DNA from 2 places in the Oceanobacillus sp. FSL K6-0127 genome. Region 2 is predicted to be linked to the other one. Evidence: riboswitches for the same ligand, from Rfam matches in the RefSeq annotation. Region 2 holds a riboswitch; the other holds the start of a gene.
What was found. Region 2 has a riboswitch for cobalamin ahead of MHH64_RS16550 (acyl-CoA dehydrogenase family protein). Riboswitches for the same ligand answer to the same signal wherever they lie in the genome.
Positions count from the first base shown of each region.

Region 1: linked by a shared signal. The riboswitch ahead of MHH64_RS14330 (DUF4430 domain-containing protein) and the one ahead of MHH64_RS16550 (acyl-CoA dehydrogenase family protein) in region 2 are both predicted to bind cobalamin.

Region 1 is NZ_CP150287.1:2,881,123-2,888,915, reverse strand. It holds gene MHH64_RS14350 (cytochrome c biogenesis protein ResB) at 1-1,054, shown strand, start outside; gene ccsB (c-type cytochrome biogenesis protein CcsB) at 1,280-2,470, shown strand; gene MHH64_RS14340 (response regulator transcription factor) at 2,689-3,405, shown strand; gene MHH64_RS14335 (ATP-binding protein) at 3,405-5,171, shown strand; cobalamin riboswitch at 5,226-5,424, shown strand; gene MHH64_RS14330 (DUF4430 domain-containing protein) at 5,585-6,013, shown strand; gene MHH64_RS14325 (ECF transporter S component) at 6,018-6,533, shown strand; gene MHH64_RS14320 (RNA polymerase sigma factor SigX) at 6,627-7,172, shown strand; gene MHH64_RS14315 (hypothetical protein) at 7,159-7,793, shown strand, end outside.
Region 2 is NZ_CP150287.1:3,336,865-3,344,657, reverse strand. It holds gene MHH64_RS16570 (dicarboxylate/amino acid:cation symporter) at 1-567, shown strand, start outside; gene MHH64_RS16565 (3D domain-containing protein) at 976-2,241, shown strand; gene MHH64_RS16560 (hypothetical protein) at 2,709-3,647, shown strand; gene MHH64_RS16555 (hypothetical protein) at 3,697-4,179, opposite strand; cobalamin riboswitch at 4,430-4,624, shown strand; gene MHH64_RS16550 (acyl-CoA dehydrogenase family protein) at 4,821-6,506, shown strand; gene MHH64_RS16545 (NAD(P)-dependent oxidoreductase) at 6,515-7,411, shown strand; gene MHH64_RS16540 (enoyl-CoA hydratase/isomerase family protein) at 7,610-7,793, opposite strand, start outside.

The sequences.
Region 1 (7,793 bases), 460 kb from region 2:
CTTAAAAAAACAGCGTTATAAAATTACAGACGAGAATGGGCATATCCTTGCCGAAAAAGGCAGGTTTTCGAGATGGGGTCCATATGTTAATCATATTGGGTTAATCATAATTTTAATTGCAGCTATACTACGGACTACTCCGTTAATGCATACAGAAGAATATGTTTGGGTTCGAGAAGGACAGCAGATCGTTCTTCCTGGAACGAATGGAGAATACTATATCGAAAACAAAGAATTTATCATGGAAGTTCATGACGAAAATGATGAACGATTTGCACAAGCTATTCAGCAGGAAGGTGTAGTACCAAGTAATTTCCAGACAGATATTGTAATTTATCAAGAAACTAACGCTTCGGTACCAGGTGCTGAACCTGAACTTGAGCCAATATTGGAAGAATCAATTCAAATGAATAAACCAGCTAAATTTGATCGATATACACTGTATCAATCTGGATACCAGGTAAATGAATTTACAAATATGACCTTTAAAGTTCATGAAACAGATGATCCAGAAGAATCTTCATTAGGTTCTTTTACGATAGACTTAACAAATCCTGACTCTATATATGAATTGGATAGCGGGTTCCGCGTTCAAGTTGATCAGTATTATCCAGATTACATATTAGATAATGGAATTCCAACTTCGGAAACAAATTTTCCTAGAAATCCAGCTTTCGTCTTATCCGTATACCCTCCGGAAAGTGACACACCTGAAATCAGCTTTATCGGAATCGGGAAAAATATTGACGCTACTGGAGAAAACGAATACAAGGTAGGTATTGAAGATTTTGAATTACATGATGTTAGTGGTTTGACACTACGTGTTGATTTCACGTTGCCGTTCTTTATATTAGGGGCCGCAATATTCATGATCGGAGTTATCCAAGGGATGTACTGGCAACATCGTAGAATTTGGATTCATCCAAAAGAAAATGGCATCTTACTTGCAGCTCATACAAATAAAAACTGGTTTGGTATTAAAAAAGATATTGAGAAATCAATTGAAAATACACCAATTACGATGGCCCGAGACCAGCAGGAATTAGACGAATAGCATGCTATTGGGATATACCGAAGATGGGTAACTTTTTAAGACGAACAATGCACAAACTTAGCGAAGGAGATATACGTTGAATCCTGTAGGAGGAAAGGCATTAGGTGAGACACCAAATTGCGCGAGCATTTGAGCTCACCAGTCCACACCGGGGGCACCATGTATGTCTTCCGAAGCGGGTATTTGCACCAAGTCTCTACTGTTTTAGGATGAGGAGGAATTTTAATGGATTTACTTAATCTAAGTAGCACAATGCTTTATACAGCATTTATTTTATATTTGGTTGCTACACTTTTCTTTGGGGCAACAATTAGACAGGATAAGTCGGAAAGAAGAAAGAAGAGAAAATCCGGAACCATTGGTATTACCATAACGATTATCGGTTTTACTGCGCAGCTTGTCTATCTGATAACAAGATGGATTGCAAGTGGACATGCCCCGGTTAGTAATATGTTCGAATTTATGACATTTCTAGGTATGTCCATGGTTTTAGCTTTTATTATTCTTTATTTTTATTACAAGTTAAGCTTTCTTGGGTTGTTTGCACTCCCAATTGCAATGATCATTATTGCATATGCGAGCATGTTTCCAACTGATATTTCACCATTGGTACCATCGTTACAAAGTCATTGGTTATATATTCATGTAACGACTGTAGCTTTAGGACAAGGAATTTTATTCATTAGTTTTGCAGCAGGAATCATGTATCTAATTAGGCAAGTCGATCAGTCTAGTTTGAATAAAGGTAGCTTATGGCTTGAAATCGTGATGTACGTTATGTTCTTATTTATTGGTTTTATCGTGATCACCACTTCTTTTAACATAATGGATTATCATGCTGAATTTGAATATACAGAAGCTGGTAATGTGACGACAACAGATTATCATTTGCCAGCTATTGCTGGTCCAAATGAGGGAGCATTATTAACAGAAGGTGTTATGGAACCGTGGTTTGAAACTCCAACATGGATGCAAGGCGCAGACGCCGGAAGAAAATTCAATTCGGTCATTTGGTCATTTATTACTGGTACAATTTTATATGGACTCGTACGATTAATTATTCGTAAACGAGTTGGAGCAAAACTTCAGCCGCTTCTAAAAAATGTAAAACCGGATTTATTAGATGAAATCATGTATCGTTCCGTTGCCATTGGTTTCCCAGTATTCACACTTGGCGGTCTTATCTTTGCAGCGATTTGGGCACAAATTGCTTGGGGAAGATTCTGGGGATGGGATCCAAAAGAGGTATGGGCACTTGTAACATGGTTCTTCTATGCAGCTTTTCTTCACCTTCGTTTATCAAGGGGCTGGCATGGTGAGAAATCCGCTTGGTTAGCAGTAGGTGGTTTTGCAATTATTATGTTTAACCTAATTGTTGTTAATCTCGTATTAGCAGGCCTACATTCGTATGCTTAGATGTGAAAACAAAAGCGCGGGGCGCCCTGCAGGCTGAAAATGCGACGTCCTGTGCGTCGTAGTGACGTACGGAGGAAAGAAGTCTCTCTAGTAGTTGGGCGGTAAAGCTGGACGTGTCTGTTAACAAACGGGGTATCATTAGGATACCTCGTTTTTTTATACATTTACTTAGGATTGGTTTATACTAGATACAGTGTAAAGCATAGGGGGAAGTTAAAATGGATGATAATATTAAGATATTAGTTGTTGATGATGAGGAAAGAATTCGTAGACTCATCCGTATGTATTTAGAACGTGAAGATTATATTGTTGAAGAAGCAGAAAATGGAAAAGAAGCCTTAGATAAGGCATTAAATAATGATTATAATGTCATCTTATTGGATATCATGATGCCTGAAATGGATGGTATCGAAACATGTCAAGAGCTGAGAAAAGAAAAAGACACACCTGTTATTATCTTAACCGCTAAAGGAGAAGAAGCAAATCGTGTGCAAGGATTTGAAGTTGGGGCAGACGATTATATTGTAAAACCATTTAGCCCTAGAGAAGCTGTTTTACGAGTAAAGGCATTATTACGAAGAGTGACTGCCGCCTCTTTTCATGAAGCTGATACAGCTTCAAAAAATATATTAGTATTTCCGCATATTACAATTGATCATGATGCCCATCGTGTTTCAGCAGATGGTGAAGAAGTTAGTCTAACGCCAAAAGAATATGAACTGCTATGTTTCTTAGCAAAATCACCAGATAAAGTATTTAATCGAGAACATTTATTGAAGGAAGTATGGCAGTATGAATTCTTCGGTGATTTAAGAACAGTCGATACGCATGTGAAAAGACTTCGTGAAAAACTAAGCAGTGTATCCAAACCAGCCGCTAAAATGATTGTAACTGTCTGGGGTGTTGGTTATAAATTTGAAGTTGATGATGTATAATGTTTTGGCGTAGTGTAGTTGGTAAGCTATCATTAACGATTCTATTACTTGTTGCATTTGTTTTATTTATCTTGTCATTCTTCCTGATGGAGTTCTTTGAAAATTTCCATATACTTGAAGCGGAAGATGATATGTTGCAAACAGCTACAAAAATCTCCTCACTCGTTGAAAGGGGAGAAGATAGAGAATTTATCGAGGAAATGACAGAACTATTAAAAGATCCGTCTAGTCGAATTGTGATTGCGTATAATCAAGATGAACTTTGGACATCCACAAGTAATGATGGTGATTTATTGGAAACCGATGATCATTGGATTGAAGAAAGCGAAGAATTTTCACAAGTACTTCATAACCGTCGGGAAATACAGAAACAAATTATTCAGCCCGATGAGAATAATGAAATTATGATTGTTGGTTCACCAATTGAATCAGGTGGAGCGGTCTTTGTTTATCAATCGTTGGATGTGATTTATCAAACAAAAGCACAAACCTCAAAGTTAATTCTCCTTAGTGCAGGAATTGCGATTATGTTGACTACTTTTTTTGCAGTATTTTTATCAACAAGGATTACTTCTCCACTAATAAAAATGCGAGAAGCGGCATACAACCTTACTAGAGGAGAATTTAATACGAAGGTTCCTGTTTTGACACATGATGAAATCGGTGAACTTGCAACAGAGTTCAATCGCATGGGAAGACAGCTTAAATTTCATATTAATGCTCTAAGACAGGAAAAAGAACAGCTTTCAAGTATTGTTAGTTCGATGGCAGATGGTGTGGTAACATTAAATCGAAATGGCGACATTCTTGTCATGAATCCGCCAGCCAAAAAATATATTGAAAACTGGTATTTTGAAAATGACATTGAAGATGAGCAAAACCGGAAACTTCCAAGTGAACTTAATGAGGCGCTTCAAGAAGTTTTTGAAAGCGAACAGGCAGTGCTTCGGGAAATCAGCCTGCAAGGTAGAATTTATGTTATGTTAATGACACCTTTGTACGACCAATCCTATATTAGGGGCGCTGTAGCGGTTATCCGTGACATGACAGAAGAGAGACGCTTAGATAAGCTGCGTAAAGATTTTATTGCCAATGTTTCACATGAATTACGTACACCAATCTCTATGCTCCAAGGTTATAGTGAGGCAATTGTAGATGATATTGCGGATACAAAAGAAGCTAAAAATGAACTTGCGCAAATTATTCACGAGGAATCTTTAAGAATGGGGCGACTAGTAAATGAACTTCTTGATCTAGCTAGAATGGAGGCTGGACAAATACAGTTAAATTTAGAAAAAACAGCAATTGAGTCCTATGCAAAACGTGTTGTTAATAAATTTAAAAGTTTAGCAATAGATAACGGAATTGAGCTGTCTTTATCATTGGATATCGATTTCCCGGAAGCCATATTTGATCCTGATCGTATTGAACAGGTTTTTACGAATCTAATTGATAATGCGTTACGCCATACTTCAGAAGGCGGTAAAGTCCATGTTACAATAGCTAATCGTGAAAATGAGCTTTATGTAGAAATTGAAGATAGTGGTAGCGGTATTCCAGAAGAAGATTTACCATTTGTTTTTGAACGTTTTTATAAAGCGGACAAATCAAGAGTTCGTAATAAGGAGAAGAAAGGCACCGGTCTTGGTCTATCGATTGTAAAGCATCTTATTGATGCACATCATGGTGTGATTCTTGTTAAAAGTAAGTTGAATCAGGGCACAGCTTTCAGCTTCAGACTCCCGCAGAATAAACAAAATCACTAGAACTTTTCTATTCTAACGTCATATGCTATGATAATTTTGAACTGGAATGAAAAATTATATACATTGAATTTTGGTATTCTAAGAGAACATCAGGGTATTATTTCTTAGATTAGGGAAACCAGTGGAAATCTGGCACTGTCCTCGCAACTGTAATTGATACGAAATAAGCAATACCACCGTAGTAATTACGGGAAGGGCTTAAAGTAGGTTTGAATCTTAAGTCAGTAGACCTGCCAAATTCAATTTGTTTTTCTCAATGCTTCGAGGTATGAGTGATTGAGACATTCGAATACATATAGCTTTTTGTCTATAATTATTTGTTTGTCTAAAAATCCAGCTCCTCTTTGTGAGCTGGATTTTTTTGTTCCCGAATATTTCCAGTTAAATACTTATAAAGATGGGGAGGAATTAAGTTGAAAAAATGGATTTTTCAGTTTGCGGTCATTGTAATGTCAGTTGGATTGCTGTTTGGTTGTTCTTCAGATGAGAATACAAACCAAAATACGTCTGTAAGTACGAATAACTCTTCACAATCTGAAGAAGTTGCAGAAGACTCTGTACGGATTACCATTTCTATTAATGAAGGGGAAGAATATGTAACAGAGGAAGTGATTCAGATAGAAGAAGGTGATATTCTGATGGATGTTATGGAGGAAAACTTCTACATCGAAACAGCGCATGACGGTCAGTATATTACAAGCATTGAACGAGTTGCTGCTAGCGATGAAGAGAAAACTGCATGGATGTTCTTCGTAAATGATGAAATGGCAACAGTTGGTGCAAGTGACTATGAGTTATCGCCTGGAGATGTCGTTGTTTTTGATCTACAACCCTGGGAATAAGTAAATGAGCACATACAAACTTACAATCCTTGCATTATTAGCTGCTTTGGCAGTAGGTGGAAGATATATCTTTCAATTTATTCCAAACGTACAGCCGGTAACAGCGATCATTATCATTTGTGGTATTATACTTGGTCCAACATCCGCTCTTCTTTTAGCAATTTTAACTACATTTCTTTCTAACATGCTTTTAGGCATGGGATTATGGACCTTGTGGCAGATTGTTTCCTGGGGTATTATTGGGATAATGAGCGGACTATTGGGTAAAATGCTAAAACGAGTTCCATTTCTTATCATTGTGCTTTTGGCTATATTCAGTGGTTACTTCTATGGCTTTATCATATCACTAACTACATACCAGGTTACAGGGAAATTTTGGCCATATTATATTGCAGGACTCCCTTTTGATACAAGCCATGCAATTGGTAATGCGGTATTTATTGTACTCTTGTATCCGATGATCTCCTTTTTATTTACAAGATATGCATATAATAGGTTTGATGTAAAAAATACCGACTGATATTCAGTTGGTATTTTTTCTTCATTTACATTATAGTTTAGATGAAACCTTTTTACATTTATAACGACTATATAACTGAACGGGAGGGTCTTTATGAAGGCCGTTTTCGATAAATTTTATGATACCTACCATCAAGACCTTTTCCAGTATATTTTCTATATGGTGAAAGATAAAGAAACAACAGAGGATTTGGTTCAAGAGGTTTATATAAAAGTATTAAAATCATATGCTAATTTCAAGGGTGAAAGTAGTGAGAAAACATGGCTTTTCTCAATTGCGCGTCACGTTACATATGATTATTTCCGTTCATTAAAAAGGAAGAGAGATAGAATATTTGAGTTTTTTGATTGGAATGATAAAGGAGATGTAATTCCTGATCAAAGCAAGCTACCAGATGAGATTGCTGAAGAAAACGATCAAATCAAACAGGTGTATACATACTTAAACTACTGTACACTTGACCAACGGAATGTAATAATACTGCGTTATTTGCAATCATTTTCTATTCAAGAAACTGCTGAAATACTTAATTTTACCGTCAGTAAGGTGAAAACGACTCAGCACCGTGCATTAAAAGCATTAAAAAAAGCAATGCTTGAGAACATCAACGGAGGAGGGGATGCTAATGCGACACAATGAAGAATATGATAAAATTATCGCTAGTTTAAAGCAGCTACCTGTAGTTAAGGATAAGATGGATAAATCCGATTTATACAGTCGCATCTCCCCAAAACTGAAAGATAGCCAGAACGTAAAATCGAAGAGAAAGGTAAAAGTGGTGCCTATTCTGGCAACTGCGATGGTTGCTGTACTTCTGGCTATCATTCCATTTATACTCAATAATTCTTCAACTCAACAGGCAGATTATTCCATGAATCTTGATGTTGCAAATACGTATGATTATATGGAAGAGTCAGGAAAAACGGAGAGTAGTAATGAGCAAGAAGCCCATTCAGGCGGGATAGCAGATGATAGTCAAGAAGAGTCTGCTGAGACACGGGTGGCAATGGATGAAGCACCAATGCAAAGCCATATTATTTCTGCTGATGAAGCTGGTACATTTGTATATGGTGCTGTAGCGGATGCACAGAATCAGTACGTTATTCCGATTACTTTTATTGTGGAGGACTCTGTAAATGTTGCTGCATTCTATAATCAATTGGCAACATATATCCATGAGGATTCGTGGAATACGGCTGAATATTTACTTGAAGGCGCCTCATTTGAACTAAATGAGGCGGATAAAGAGGTATTTATTGA
Region 2 (7,793 bases):
GGAACGGTTATATTAGGATTGTTTATTCATGCAATAGTCATTTATAGCTTAGCCATCTGGCTGGTTGGAAAAGGAAATCCAATCAATTTTTATAAAGGATTTTTTCCAGCAATGTCTGTTGCGTTTAGTACGTCCAGTTCAAATGCAACTCTGCCAGTTTCCATGAGAGCTGCACAGGAAAATCTTGGAGTAAGTAAAGAAATCAGCAGTTTCGTACAGCCATTAGGGGCAACGATTAATATGGATGGAACTGCAATTATGCAAGCAGTAGCTGCAGTTTTTATTGCCCAAGTATATGCAATAGATTTGGATTTTACTGCTATCATCATGATTATTTTAACTGCAACCTTGGCTAGTGTTGGAACTGCCGGGGTGCCAGGAGTTGGATTAATCATGCTTGCCATGGTATTGCAACAGGTTGGCCTGCCTGTTGAAGGCATTGCTCTCATTATCGGTATCGACCGCTTACTGGATATGCTGCGCACGTCCCTTAATATTACTGGGGATGCGGCTTGTGCCTATATTATTTCTGAAAATGAAAAGCGAATCCAAGCAAAAGCAAAATAATCATTTTTCAAAGATGTTGTGTTTAATAGATAAATAAAGCAACCTCCAAGTACGTGTCCTTGGAGGTTGCTTTATTTTGGCTTAGAGTATAATCGACAATAATTTCTAATGGAGATATAAAACAACTGTGATTATTATTATTCAATTCTATTAAAATTGACTTCCGTAAGATTGTTGTAATTTAATTAGTTAACATTATTAAGGAAAATAAACTTACACCCCTCTGTGAAATACAATTGTAATATTATCATAATATCTATGACATTTGATAATGGTATACTACAACAAGCCTAGAACAGGTAAAAATTAGTATAAAATACATAATTCACATAACTGCAGACAATCAGATTCTATTATCTTGTCTATAAATAGAGACGTAGTCGTGAATTGGAAAACGGGGGAGTCAATTTGAATAGAACCTTAGCAAAACTAATCGCAGTAGTGATGATTGTTGGTTTAAGTAGTTCGTTTTTTAGTATCCCGACCTTTGCAGACAGTACAAACGAATTAGAAACAATTCGTGAGCAACGCTCAAACATTAAGGAAAATCTGACAGAAGCTGAAAGTGAAATCGCAGATGTTATCATAGAATTAGAGACATTATCAAAAGAAATAGAACGTGTTGATACAGCTTTACAAGAAAATCAGAAATTGTTGAGTGAAACAGAAAATAAGGTTGACGGTACATTAGAAGAAATTTCGATCTTAGAAGAAGAAATGAAAGAATTAGAAAAGAAGATTGAAGAAAGATATGAAATTTTAAAAGGTCGAATCGTCTCTACACAACAGTCAGGCGGTAAGATCAGCTATTTAGAAGTTATCTTCGGTTCCCAAAGCTTTAGTGATTTTATCTCACGCGTGTCAGCAGTTAACACAATTACGAACTCGGATGCAGCATTAATCGAGCAGCAAGAGGCTGATATCCAATTAGTAGCGGAAAAACAAGCAACTGTATTCGATAAACTCGATCAATTAAATGAACTAAAAGCAGAACAAGAAGAAACACAATCATTGATTGCTCAGCAATTAGAGCAAAATAAAGAGCAAAAATCATCATTGGAACTAAAGCAAAACCAATTAGCCACGTTGGCAGATGAATTACAAATCGAAGATAGTACACTTGCTTCATTGGAAGGTGAAGTAAAACAGCAAATCGCAAAGGAAAAAGAACAGCGCGAAATTGAATTAGCACAAGCAGAAAAAGCAAAGGAAGCGGCAAAAGCGAAGGAACAGGAAGTCGCAAAACCTGCTAAAACGCAAGTTGCATCAGCTCAAGATAAGCCGGTCGATGAAGGTAAAGTAGTACAGCTGGCTAAAGAAGAGAAGAAAGAGTCGAAAAAAGAACCAAAAAAGGAATCGGATAAGAAGGAATCCGCTTCTAATGGCAAAACTTTTACGGTGACAGCTACTGCATATACGGTTAAAAGTGCGGGAGGCTCTGGTGTTACATCAACCGGAATTAATCTCAGTAAAAATCCAAATGCAAAAGTAATTGCAGTTGATCCAAGTGTAATTCCATTAGGCACTATTGTTGATGTTGAAGGCTATGGTCATGCTATTGCTGGGGATATCGGCAGTGCGATAAAAGGGAAGAAAATTGATGTTTTCGTACCAACTCAAAAAGAAGCTTATAATTGGGGAGTTCGTACAGTAAAAGTTACCATTGTTGAATAAACGATATATAAATAACCGCCCGATTAACGGACGGTTATTTTTTTGCGAAAAAATCATCCCTTGCATGAACAGCAACCATACTGAAGATCTATTACAAACAGTAATTGCTTGAAAAGAAATAAATGACTCTGATGAAAAATTGGATGTGAGAATATACCTTTAACGCATGGATAAAGGAGGAGATTAATGAATATTTTATCAAATCAGGATGGTATTGATACATCCATGATTGAATGCTGGTTTTTTAGATTTTACATTGTTAACATTTAAAAAGTACTCATTCTTAAAAAATGATACAGAAAGTCGAAGCTGACATAGAATGGAATTAAAATAAAAAAGTATAATAATAGAATATAGCCAAAGAAAGACTTGGTAAATACTTCGATTTGAAATCTGATAAAATGAAACCTATTGCGCTTCTTTTACGTAAAAAGAAGTGATGCATATCAATTCTAGGGGGCCTCTTTATGTATGAAGAAATAAATGATCAGCTCATTCGAGTTAGAAGTGCAATGAGCAAGAAACAGAAATGGGAAAAACAGCTTGCTGATTATGAGACAGAATTAATAGATGTTGAAAAAGAGATTAGCAGGTTAGAAGAGCAGCTGTTTGCTGAGAAAAAAGACGTTCAGAAACTGGAACGAATTGGAATAACAAATTTAATACAAACACTTTTTGGATCAAAGCATGAAAAGCTGAGACAGGAAAAGCAAGAAGTTATTGCAGTACAGCTGCAGCTTGAAGAGGCTGAAAAAACGAAGCAAGAAATTAGTAATTCGATGAATGAATTGCATCATAAATTGCAAAGCGTTGTGGATGCAGATCAAGATTACGAATTTCTTTTGTCGACGAAGGAACAAATTATTAAGGAAAGAGATGCTGCATTCGGAAATCGCTTATTTGAATTAAATGAGCGTGAAGGTGATATAAGAGCATACATCACAGAGTTAAATGAAGCGATTGAAGCAGGATATAATGTAAAAGATGCATTAAATAATGCAATGAGTTCCCTTGAAAGTGCAGAAGGTTGGGGGACATTTGATATGTTTGGTGGAGGGATGATTTCTAGTATGGTTAAGCATGATCATATTGATAAAGCGACAAACCATATCCACCAAGCACAAACAAGGATGCGAAACTTTCAGAAAGAATTATTAGATATCGATGAAGTGACAAACCTGCAAATTGATATTTCAGGAATGTTGAAATTTGCGGACTTTTTCTTTGATGGTTTAATTGTAGATTGGATGGTTCAAGGGAGAATTCAAGACTCTTTACAACAAGCAAGGGATCAACATGCAAGCGTTGTATCGGTTATTCGAAAATTAGAAATGACCTTGAATGAAAAAGAAATAGAGCTTTCTGCCACACAAACTGAGAAAACAACTCTAATAGAACAGCTATAAATGATACCTTCCTCAACTATTAGACATAGGAGAGGGAGGTAACATTTATTTAATTGGATAGTTTTTCCTTTATTTCTTGTAATGGAAATTCAATTGCGATATCAACGCCATCTAAAATAAGTAATGTCGAATCATATGCAAGTTTTTTTACCTTTTCAGGATTAACATCGTCCTTCATTTTATATTCTAAGTGAACAGACATTTCAGTATTCGGTTCGAAATATCCGGAATGGCCACTCCCTAAAGACAACATTTTATTATAGTTTGTACGTTTCTCCATTACCATAACTTCAGATAATTTCTCATTTGGCCGTATGACGAATTCAATTCCAAATGGATGCTGTCCAGGATAATCAAAATCACTTTCAATTGGTATTTCACCATTATTTTTGATTTTAAAATCATAACGCAATAAACCTTCTGATTGAATAACAGTTATCTCTGTATCTGTAATTTCAAGCTTATCTTGATGTTCAAAGCCTGTTAGGATACTAAATGCGAGAAATAAAACAAGCAAAAATCCATTCTTCATGTGTACCCTCCTTTAGTTGTGTCATATTGTAGTGTGGAAATAATTAGAAGATCCTATGCATCGATTGAAAAAATTATCGTTCGAGGAAATATAAAAGGACAGATGATCAACTATAAATATGTAATTAGTGAGTTTATGGCTCAATCAATTCAAATTTTCATATTTTTAGTAATGCATTTGGAGAACAATCCCAAATCAAAAAAATGTATTGTTTATATGAACGAACAGTGCTATAATTTTAAAATAACTGAATAGTTTTAAAGATATAGGTGCAATAATATTTACTTTTATTGCTTAAAAGGGAAGTTCGGTGAAAATCCGACGCTGTCCCGCAACTGTAATTGGGAGCAATTCGATGGATACCACTGTTTATTGCTGTAAATGGGAAGGTTCGAATTGTGATGATCATATAGCCAGGAGACCTGCCTATATCAGACGGCATTTAATCCTACGAGGATAGGAGGTGTTACGTGTATAATGAAGCCTTGTTATTTTTAAAAACAAGTTTTGCTTGTATTTTATCATGCATGCTGACAACTTCCATTTGGATTGTTAGTGTGCATTTTTTTGGTTCTTTGTAAGTGCTTTCAACAAAACTGAAACATACTCATTAATAAAGGATTAATAAAGGAGGAAAGCATATGGAAAAGGTTGAATCAACTAATAAGCATACGTTATTCCCGAACGAGCAATCAGTCATATCGTTAGATTTTCAAGAAGAGGAAAAGCTAATTGCGAGGACAATTGATAAATTCATTCAAGAACACGTAAATCCATCTATAAAAAATCTTGAAGCGTATGATTACGAGCTTGCGAAAAAGCTGTTTCGCGATGCGGGTGACCTTGGATTACTGGGTGCAGATGTTCCCGAATTATACGATGGAATGGAACTCGGTAAAAAGACAGCAGGTTTAGTTGCAGAACGAATGGGATATGGAGCGTCTTTTAGTGTATCCTTTAACATTCATACAGGAGTAGGAACATTGCCATATGTCTATTTTGGTACTCCAGAGCAAAAAGAACGATATTTGCCAAAGCTCGTATCGGGAGAATGGGTAGGAGCTTATGCATTAACAGAACCAAATGCCGGATCAGATGCATTGGCATCCGAGACAAGTGCTGTATTAGATGAAAAAAGTGGGGAATGGGTGTTAAATGGGGAAAAGCAATGGATAACGAATGCCCATATTGCTAGTGTCTTCGTTGTTTTCGCAAAAACGGAAAGTGGTATTACGGCATTTATTGTAGAGCGATCAATGTCTGGTGTTTCAATCGGTTTAGAAGAGAAAAAAATGGGCATTAAAGGGTCATCGACAGCAACTCTTATTCTGGAAAATGTCAGGCTGTCAACTGATCAAGTGCTCGGTCAGATTGGGAAAGGACATTACATTGCACTCAATATTTTAAACCTAGCTCGTTTAAAACTTGCCTTTGCTAATGTTGGTACGGCAAAACAAGCACTGTCTCTGGCAGTGAATTATGGGAAAGCACGCAAACAATTTAAACAAGAGCTTACCCGGTTTACGATGATTCAAGAGAAACTGGCTAACATGGCTTTAGCTATTTTTGCATCTGAAAGTGCTGCCTACGTGGCCGCGAATCGATTGGATGAACTACATGTAAATTCTTCCAACGAAGATGATATACTAGGTAAGCTTTCTAATTATGCAGTTGATTGTTCGATTAATAAAGTATATGCATCAGAGGCTTTAGACTTTATTGTTGATGAAGCGTTACAAATTCATGGTGGTTATGGATACATGCAGGAATATGAGGTTGAGCGTTTATACCGAGATGCAAGAATCAATCGATTATTTGAAGGAACAAGTGAAATTAATCGCCTTACAATTGTGAGGTCTTTTCTAAAATTATATAATAAAGATAAATCGATAATCGAACAGGATGAAACACAAACCCATTCTCAGAATCTATATATCCACTATTCTAAAGAACTATTAAACATAATTATGAAAGCGTTTTCCAATAGTGATAATGTAGTCCTTAAACAGGACCAAGAGATTCAAAGAATGCTTGCAGATGTTATTAAGGAAATTTATGTGATGGAATCTGTACAGTTAACTGCTCAAGCAACAAGGTCAAATCAGGATTTAAAAGAAACGATGGCAGAAGTACTTTGTGAAGAGGGATATTTCGGAATTGAAAGGAATGCCGTTGTGATTATATCCTCGATCATTTCAAATGATGATAAAAAGCAAGCCTTTCTTGATGAAATAAACAATTTTACCTTGCCAATGTATTCTAATTTAGTTGCTAAGAAGCGTAAGATAGCAATGGAAGTTATCTCAAATAATGGGTATAAGAAATGAGGGTGAACATGAAGAAAGTCGGTTTTATTGGTTTAGGGAATATGGGGCTTCCAATGTCAACTGGATTAATCAATGCAGGTTATCATGTTGTTGGGTACGACTTAAATGAAGAAGCAGCACGTTCATTCAAGAAAGCAGGTGGGGAAATTGCTGCATCCATTGCACAAGTCGCAGAGAGAAGCGAGCTCATCCTGACAAGTCTTCCATCGGTAAAAGCAGTGGAAGAAGTCTTCTTAGGGGAAGAAGGGTTAGTTAATAATGTCAAACCAGAACAGCCGTTAATAGACACGAGTACAGTTTCACCTGATTTGAATGTGGAAATTGCAAAGGTCTGTACAGAAAACAGCCTTGATTTCTTGGCAGCACCTGTAAGTGGGGGAGTCATTGGCGCAGTGAATCAAACATTAACTGTCATGGTTGGAGGGCCGAAGCAGATTTATGAACAAGTGCTTCCAGTGTTTCAAGTTCTTGGAGAAAATATATTCCATGTTGATGAACAAATCGATAGTGGAACGACGGTGAAATTGATTAATAATCTACTAATTGGATTCTACACAGCTGGAGTTAGTGAAGCGTTACAACTAGCAAACAAAAAGAATCTTGATTTGGATGAGTTATTCTCCATGCTGAATGTGAGCTATGGGCAGAGCCGTATATATGAACGAAATTATAACAGCTTTATTGCTAAAGAAAACTATAACCCAGGATTTTCTTTAAAACTGCTACGAAAGGATCTCGAATTTGCAATGGAGCTAGCGGACGAGAATCAGCTTGATTTGCCAATTAGCAAATCGTTGCTCGCTTTATATCGAACAGTTGAACGTGAAGGTTACGGTGATCAAGACATGGCGGTACTCTATGAACAAGTAAAAAAACAATCCAATAAGAAGGAAGCAACACAATGATTTCTTCAAATGTAAGGTTTTTGAAAAGCTCTTTAGGATGTTGCAGTTGCGGTAATTTACGGTCGTGAAGTCCAACTTTAGGGCTTTGTAGATGTGACTGTTCAGCTAAATATGTTATGTACAACAGCATTAGAATTAGAACGCAGAAAACCCGATTCCTTTCACCTTAAGAATCGGGTTTTTATTGTATGTTATAAATCAGAATGAGTGCTGAAAAAAGGAATCAACCATCATTGAGGATACCTCAGATAATTGTTTGTAGTTGTATTGCGGATTCTGATCTTTGTCAATAACTACTGACCGCACCCCTTCGTAAAAGTCTTCCGAACGAAGGAAATTCGCTGCTAAAGTTAAATCTGTATCTAGACAATCCCGCAGAGAC